One region of the Phyllobacterium sp. P30BS-XVII genome, then DNA from elsewhere that is predicted to be linked to it. Evidence: predicted binding sites of a transcription regulator. Region 1 holds the regulator's gene; the other holds the start of a gene.

Evidence for each region. Region 1 encodes PhoB, which activates phosphate uptake and scavenging genes when phosphate is short. Its sites were predicted from a motif close to TGTCATNNANCTGTCAT; they were not measured.
Region 2: a site for PhoB is predicted at 2,771-2,787, ahead of FHW17_RS01845 (PhoX family phosphatase). Genes of this name have one in related genera too.

The regions. Positions count from the first base shown of each region.
Region 1 covers NZ_JACGXO010000001.1:1,013,906-1,018,338, forward strand. The annotation lists gene pstA (phosphate ABC transporter permease PstA) at 1-709, shown strand, start outside; gene pstB (phosphate ABC transporter ATP-binding protein PstB) at 772-1,545, shown strand; gene phoU (phosphate signaling complex protein PhoU) at 1,569-2,294, shown strand; gene phoB (phosphate regulon transcriptional regulator PhoB) at 2,309-2,995, shown strand; gene FHW17_RS05060 (VWA domain-containing protein) at 3,365-4,433, opposite strand, start outside.
Region 2 covers NZ_JACGXO010000001.1:380,777-385,209, reverse strand. The annotation lists gene mbfA (iron exporter MbfA) at 1-874, opposite strand, end outside; gene FHW17_RS01855 (threonine/serine dehydratase) at 1,027-2,013, shown strand; gene FHW17_RS01850 (dihydrofolate reductase family protein) at 2,121-2,723, shown strand; gene FHW17_RS01845 (PhoX family phosphatase) at 2,857-4,433, shown strand, end outside.

The sequences.
Region 1 (4,433 bases):
CACCTTCGGCGCATCGAGCCGTCCGGAAACATCAGGTCTTGGCGTTGCGCTGATCGGCTCGCTTTACATGATGCTGATTGTGCTCTGCCTTTCGCTGCCGATTGGCGTGGCCGCTTCGATCTATCTGGAAGAATATGCCAAGAAGAGCCGCCTGACCGATATTATTGAGGTCAACATCAACAATCTGGCGGCTGTTCCGTCAATCGTCTTTGGTCTTCTCGGGCTTGCCGTCTTCATTAACTTCTTCGGTCTGCCGCGTTCCGCCTCGCTGGTTGGTGGTCTGGTTCTGACCCTGATGACGCTGCCGACAATCATCATCGCGACACGCGCCGCCTTGCGCGCCGTGCCGCCATCCATCCGCTCGGCGGCGCTGGGTGTTGGTGCATCGAAAACGCAGATGGTGTTCCATCACGTGCTGCCGCTCGCTGCACCCGGCATCCTGACCGGGACGATCATCGGCCTCGCCCATGCGCTTGGCGAAACGGCGCCGCTGCTGCTGATCGGCATGGTGGCCTTTGTTGCCAATTATCCGGTCACGCCGCTTGATCCTTCGACTGCGCTGCCGGTGCAGATCTATATGTGGGCCAACGAGGCGGAACGCGCCTTTGTGGAACGCACGTCAGGCGCTATCATCGTGCTGCTTCTGTTTCTCGCAGTCATGAATATTGGAGCCATCATTCTGCGTCGCCGCTTTGAGCGGCGCTGGTAAAACGGGAGCGAACCATGAATCTGATGACAGAACGATCTCTCGAAAAAGCGGTAAACGACAAAATGAATGCACAGGTCAATACGATCAAAATGCAGGGCAAGGATGTCACCGTTCACTATGGTGAAAAGCAGGCCCTGTTTGGTGTCAGCCTCGATGTGCCTGAGAAGATGGTCACAGCGCTGATCGGTCCATCCGGCTGCGGCAAGTCCACCTTCCTGCGCTCGCTGAACCGCATGAATGACACGATTGAAGGCTGCAAGATCGGCGGCAAGATCACGCTCGATGAAGAGGATATCTACAATCCGAAGATCGACGTGGTTGAACTGCGCGCCCGTGTCGGCATGGTCTTCCAGAAGCCCAATCCGTTTCCAAAATCCATCTTCGAAAATGTTGCCTATGGCCCACGCATCCATGGCCTTGCCAAGAACCGGCACGAGCTGGAAGAAATCGTCGAGAAGAGCCTGCGCCGCGCCAGTCTTTTTGACGAGGTGAAGGATCGCCTGCATGAAGCCGGTACAGGTCTTTCCGGCGGTCAGCAGCAGCGCCTGTGCATCGCCCGCGCCATAGCGGTCAGCCCGGAAGTTATCCTGATGGACGAGCCCTGCTCGGCGCTTGATCCGATTGCTACGGCGAAGGTCGAAGAACTCATCGACGAACTGCGCCAGAACTACACCATTGTCATCGTGACCCACTCGATGCAGCAGGCCGCCCGCGTTTCGCAGCGCACGGCCATGTTCCATCTGGGTAATCTGGTCGAGGTGGGTGATACGGAAATGATGTTCACCAATCCGACGGAAAAGCGCACGCAGGACTACATCACCGGACGCTTCGGCTAATCACGGGAAACAGGGATAAAAAAATGACCGAGACGCAACACACCGTCCGTTCCTATGACGACGAACTGAAGTTCCTGACCCACAAGATTGCCGAGATGGGCGGCCATGCGGAACGCATGGTCGAACAGGCCGTCACCGCCATGGTGAATTCCGATAATGCGCTGGCCCAGCGCGTTATTTCCGATGACCTCATTCTTGATGCCGGACAGCGCGAGATTGACGAGAAGGCCATCACCATCATCGGCAAGCGCCAGCCCATGGCAATTGACCTGCGCGAAATCATCGGTGCCATCCGTATTTCGTCCGATCTCGAACGGGTTGGTGATCTGGGCAAGAATATCGCCAAGCGCGTTGTTGCCGTCACCGATACGCGTCAGACGCTCTCCGTCTATCGCGGTCTGCAGACCATCGCCGAACTCGCCCTGACACAGCTCAAGGATGTGCTCGACGCCTATGCGACGCGTTCCGTGCAGCAGGTCAATATTGTCCGCGAGCGTGATGACGAAATCGATGCGCTCTACACATCGTTGTTCCGCGAACTTCTGACTTACATGATGGAAGATCCGCGCAACATTTCTGCCTGCACGCACCTTCTCTTCTGCGCCAAGAATATCGAGCGCATCGGAGACCATGCGACGAATATTGCTGAAACGGTCTACTACATCGTGACGGGTGCGCAGCTTCCAGCCGAACGGCCCAAGGAAGACCAGACCCACAGCATCATCGTTGATGAAGCCAGACAGCCTTAATCAGGAATCCAGCAATGGCGATAGCTCCCAAAATCACAGTTGTCGAAGACGAGGAAGCGCTCAGCGTCCTTCTCCGGTACAATCTTGAAGCCGAAGGCTATGTCGTCGAGACAATCGCACGGGGCGACGAGGCCGAGATCGCGCTGCGTGAAAAAGTGCCTGACCTGCTTATCCTCGACTGGATGCTGCCGGGCCTTTCCGGCATCGAACTCTGCCGCCGCCTGCGGGCGCGGCGCGAGACGGAAATCCTGCCGATCATCATGCTGACAGCGCGTGGCGAAGAAAGCGAACGGGTGCGCGGTCTGGCGACGGGTGCTGATGACTATATGGTCAAGCCGTTCTCGACCCCAGAACTGCTCGCCCGTATCAAGGCCATGCTGCGCCGGGTCAATCCGAGCCTCCTGTCGCATGTGCTGAGTTTTGGCGATCTGAAGCTTGATCGCGAGCAGCACCGGGTGTTCCGCAAGGAACGCGAGTTGAAGCTTGGTCCAACCGAGTTCCGTCTGCTGGAATTTTTGATGCAATCACCAGGCCGGGTTTTCTCACGCGGTCAGTTGCTGGACAATGTCTGGGGCGCTGACATCTATGTGGATGATCGCACGGTTGACGTCCATGTCGGACGGCTGCGCAAGGCTATCAATATTGGCCGTTCGATCGATCCGATCCGCACTGTGCGCGGTGCCGGTTATTCGTTTGGTTGATGGGTTTAAAATAGCTGTACAACGTGTGGTTCGTGGTTCGGCATAACAACCCATGAGGGACAGTGAGGATGCAAGGCTAATCGCAGAGATTGCAGTACATGGCTTCCCTTAACCTCAATCCCTCCGCGTCATCCTCGGGCTTGACCCGAGGACCCACGGCTAAGAAGCTCAAAACGAACTCGGAGCTGGGCGCTATTTAATTATGGGTCCTCGGGTCAAGCCCGAGGATGACGGAGATTGGGAGCTACAGGGAGTCAAGTTCTGCAATCTCTGCGATTAGCTTGCATCCTCACTGTCCCTCATGGTTGTTATGTCGAACCACGAACCACGAACCACGAACCACGAACCACGTCCCCTACCGCTCACAACCTAATCCCTGCGCGAAAGCTCCCGTGTTGCCTGTTCAATACCGGCAAGGGTCATTGGGTACATACGATCAGCGAAAATCTTGCGGACCATTGCGGTTGAGGCGGTGTAGCCCCAATACTGTTCTTTTGATGGGTTGAGCCAGGCGGCATTCTTCCAGTGATCGAGAACGCGGCTAAGCCAGATGGCACCGGCTTCCTCATTCCAGTGTTCGACCGACCCACCCGGATGGGACACTTCATAGGGCGCCATGGCGGCATCGCCGACGAAGATCACCTTGTAGTCAGGTCCATATTTGTGGATCACATCAAGCGTCGGAATCTTTTCCGCATGGCGGCGGCGATTGTCCTTCCACACGCCCTCATAGAGGCAATTGTGGAAATAAAAATACTCCATGTGTTTGAATTCCGAGCGCACGGCGGAGAACAGCTCTTCAGCGATCTTGATGTGCTCATCCATGGAACCGCCGACATCGAAAAACATCAGCAACTTGACGTGATTGCGCCGTTCCGGGCGGGTCTGCACATCGAGATAGCCGTGCTCGGCTGTGGATTTGATGGTGCCCGATAGATCAAGCTCGTCATCCGCGCCCTCACGCACCCAGCGGCGCAGGCGTTTCAGCGCGACCTTGATGTTGCGGGTGCCAAGCTCCACACTGTCATCAAAATTCTTGAATTCGCGCTTGTCCCAGACCTTCACCGCGCGGCCATGGCGGCCCTCATCCTGACCGATCCGCACTCCTTCCGGATTATAGCCATAGGCGCCGAACGGCGAGGTGCCAGCGGTGCCAATCCATTTTGACCCGCCCTGATGCCGGCCCTTTTGCTCTTCCAGCCGCTGGCGCAATGTTTCCATCAGCTTGTCAAAACCGCCAAGTGCCTCAATCAGCTTCTTCTCTTCTTCCGTGAGATGTTTTTCGGCAAGACGCCGTAGCCATTCTTCAGGGAGATTGGCAATGTCGATACCATTCTCGCCGGTCAGGGATTCCAGTCCCTTGAACACATGGCCGAAAACCTGATCGAAGCGGTCCATATGCCGCTCATCTTTTACCAGTGCCGAGCGGGCGAGATAA
Region 2 (4,433 bases), 630 kb from region 1:
CAATCGCCCAAAGTTCGACGAAAACCACCATTGCCGCGACAGTGGTTGCTGTCCAGAAATCCGGAATGAGATAGGGCAGGGCGTGACCCAATCCGCCGATGGCCGTCATCACACCATTGGCAAGGCCGCGCTTCAAGGGCGATCCTCGCCCGGACAGCTTGCCATCATCATGCGCGGCTTCCGTAAAGCCCATCGAGATACCGGCACCCAGCGAAGCGGACAGACCGACAAGAAATGTCTGCCATGTGTCCTGCGTGGCAAAAGCTGCGGCAAAGATGGGTGCAAGCGTCGAAACCGAACCATCCATGAGCCCGGCAAGCCCGGGCTGGATATAGGTCAGAAGGAACTGCCGCCGCTCGGTCAGCTTCTCGTCCTGCTGCACCGCATCGGGCGTGTGCTGTTCGCCCAGCCGGTGTGCCAGTGACTCGTGGGTTTTTTCAGCAATTGCCAGATCACCCAGCAATTTGCGGGTCGAGGCGTCGCTGACAAGCTTCACTGCTTCCGTGTAGAAGCGATAGGCCTGCTCTTCCATCTTTTCGGCCATCTCGCGCACCTTGTCGATGCCGAGCGGACGCACCAGCCAATCGGGCTTGCGTTCGAGATAGCCCCGCACATGCTCGCGGCGGATTAAGGGAATCCGGTCGCCGAAGCGTTCGCGGTGCAGATCGATAAGCACCTGCCGGTGGTGATTTTCCTCCTCCGCCATATCCTCGAACACTCTGGCGCTTTGTGGAAAGTCCTCACGAAGCCCGTCCGCATAGGCGAGATAGATTCGCGCATCATCCTCTTCCGATGAAATGGCGAGCGCCAGAATCTGCTGTTCCGACAATGCGTGAAGTTCGTGGCGGCGGGGTCCGAAGAAGCGGCTGAGCATAATATTTTCCTACTTTAGAATAATTCTAAACTATAGCGTTATAGCCAGACTTTCAAGAGGGCACATGGGACAATGATGACAATGATTTGGATGCCGGGATTGGCGCGTGGTGCTATGAATGGCAAAACCATCACGCAGGTGTAGCCGAGGACATGATGACTGCTTTAGCCATTGCCAATACCGACATTGTGGATGCCGCCGCCCGTCTCAAGGGCCAGCTCGTTCCGACGCGTCTGATCGAGTCGGAAGGGCTCAACGCCAAATATGGCGCACGCATCCTGTTCAAGCCGGAATGCCTGCAACGAACAGGTTCATTCAAGTTCCGTGGTGCCTATAATCGCATCAGCCAGATGACGGCTGATGAGCGCAAGCGCGGTATTGTCGCCTTCTCTTCCGGCAATCACGCACAGGGTGTGGCAAGTTCCGCCCAGCTCTTTGGCATCAAGGCTGTCATCATCATGCCGTCAGACGCTCCGCAACTGAAAATTGCCAATACAAGATCATATGGCGCGGAAGTTGTGCTCTATGACCGCTACAAGGAAAGCCGGGAGGAGATCGCCGCTGACTTCATCAATAATCGCCGCATGATTCTGGTCCCGCCCTATGACGATCCTGCTATCATGGCCGGGCAGGGCACAATCGGGATTGAGTTGATTGATGAGGCGCAGGAGCGCGGCATTACCTTTGATGATGTTTTCGTGCCAAGTGGCGGCGGCGGTCTGATCAGCGGCATTTCCGTTGCCGTCAAAGCCCGCTCACCGCAAACGCGTATCTGGGGCGTCGAGCCAGACAATTTTGATGATCTGCGCCGTTCATTGATTGCGGGCGAGCCTGTTGCCAATGAGCCGGGTCATCGGTCCATCTGTGATGCCATTCTAACGCCGCAGCCCGGTAAACTGACTTTTCCGATCAACAAGCAAAATCTGGCTGGCGGTGTTGCTGTTTCGGATGCCGCAGTTGCGGCTGCCATGCGTGATGCAGCGACCTATCTCAAGGTCATTGTCGAGCCCGGTGGCTGTGTTGGTCTTGCCGGTGCGGCGGCGCGCAAGGAAGAGATCAAAGGCAAGACGATTGCCGTGGTGCTGTCGGGCGGCAATGTCGATCTTGATATTTATGGCGGGCTTATCGCAGCGGCTTAGAACGGTATGGCCGTCGGGACCGGGGTATTTTCGGTTTTTCAAATGCGCCTTGTCGGAATCGGTCGATCTGGCGCGTCCTTGGGCAGTAGCGCCATAAGGAGGAAACCATGAGAGACCTGATCTTGAAGATGGCTATATCGATCGACGGCTTTGTGAGTGATTCCGATGGCCGTAACAGTTGGATGTTCGGCGCTGATCAGGAGGCGAAGGCCTGGGGCGTTGACTATATATCGAATGCCAGCCTGCATATTATGGGCAGCCACAGCTTTCAGGCCATGGCCAATTACTGGCAGACCTCCACCGACCAGTTCGCGCCGCCGATGAACCAGATTCCCAAAGTCGTCTTCTCACGGCAAGGGCAGGCGATCCTTGGGAATGTGAATATCGCGGCGGCGGGACAGTCTGCCGAGCTGCAGCCCGGCGCAGCAAGTTGGGCCAAGGCCTATGTGGCGACCGGTAATCTCGCGGAAGAAATCGCGAAGTTGAAAGCTGGCGAGGGCAAGCCGATCATCGCGCATGGCGGGGTGAGTTTCGCCCGCAGTCTTGTCGCGCAAGGGCTGGTCGATCAGTTCGCTCTCATCGTGGCGCCCGTGGTGCTGGGCAACGGCCTACCACTCTTCTGCGAACTCGCCGCGCCAATGCCTCTCAAGCTGATCAGCTCAAGAGCGTTCCCCGGTGGAGCGGTGGCGCAGATTTATCGACCGGTGTGACAGCGCTTCTTATACCTTGGTCGGGTACTTGCGAATATTCATCGCTTTGTCATGAAGTTGTTACGCTGACCTTCTAGCGGTCGGGGACGGTTCGAAGCCGCTCCCCCCAGCCAGATAGCCAGAGGTCAGCATCATGAACGAACTTCCCTCCCAGCAGCCATTCCGTACCAGCCAGCTTGAAGAGAATGACGGCCCCGGCCACAACCTCTCCGACAATGCCACCATGGGTGAGATCATTGCCGCGCGCTTTTCGCGCCGTGGTTTCCTCAAGGGTTCGCTCGCCGTTTCCGCCATTGCCGCAACCGTCAGCCCGATGGCGCTGATGCTGGCTGATGACGCCCGCGCTGCCGACGCCAAATCAGTCTTCTCTTTCGAAGAAGTCGAAGTCGGTATTGATGAAAAGCATCATGTTGCCGCGGGTTATGATGCCGATGTGCTGCTGCGCTGGGGCGATGCCCTGTTCCCGGACTCACCTGAGTTCGATCCGAAGAACCAGACCCCGGAATCGCAGGCAAAGCAGTTCGGCTACAACAATGATTATGTTGGCTTCATTCCGATTGACGGCTCATCCGAACACGGAATTCTCGTGGTCAATCATGAATACACCAATGAACATCTGATGTTCCCCGGCATCGTCAAGGTCGTTGAGGGCAAGATCAGCGTCGCGCCCGCCGACAAGAAGCGGGTCGATATTGAAATGGCAGCCCATGGCGGCACAGTTGTCGAGATCAGGAAGGTCGAGGGCAAGTGGCAGGTGGTGAAGGACGGCAAGCTCAATCGCCGCATCACAGCGAACACGCAAATGCAGCTGTCAGGCCCGGTTGCCGGTCATGACCGCGTCAAGACCAATGCTGATTCCACCGGAACCAAAGTTTTCGGCACGATCAACAATTGCTCCGGTGGCGTGACCCCGTGGGGCACCTATGTATCAGGCGAAGAAAATGTTCACGGCTATTTCCTCGGGAAACTGCCTGAGAACAGCAAGGAAGCCGCCAATTACAAGCGTATGGGTATCCCGGAAGGTGTTTACGACTGGGGCAAGTTCCATGACCGTTTCGATCTGTCGAAAGACCCGAATGAAGCCAATCGCTTTGGCTGGGTTGTTGAGATCGATGTGAATGATCCCAATTCCATTCCCAAGAAGCGCACAGCAATGGGCCGTTTCAAACATGAAGGCGCTGATTCCATCGTCGCCAAGGATGGCCGTGTCGTGTTCTATCTCGGCGATGACGAGCGTTTTGATTATGTCTATAAGTTCGTGACAGCGGGAAAATTCAATCCCGATAATCGCGCCGCCAATCTCGATCTGCTTGATGACGGAACACTTTACGTTGCCAAGTTCGATGTCGATGGTTCGCTTAACTGGCTGCCTGTTGTCTTTGGTCAAGGCCCGCTCACCGAAGCCAATGGCTTCCATTCGCAGGCCGATGTTCTCATCGAAACCCGCCGCGCCGGTGATTTGCTTGGGGCGACGAAGATGGACCGTCCTGAAGACATCGGCCCGAATGGCGTCAATGGCAAAGTCTATGTCATGCTGACCAACAATACCAAGCGTAAGGATGATCAGGTTGACGCCGTCAATCCGCGGGCCAAGAACGCATTCGGCCATATCGTCGAAATCGCCGAGGAAGACGGCAATTTTGCCGCGACCAAGGGCAAGTGGGAAATCCTGCTGAAGTGCGGCGATCCGGCTGTGGCCGATGTCGGCGC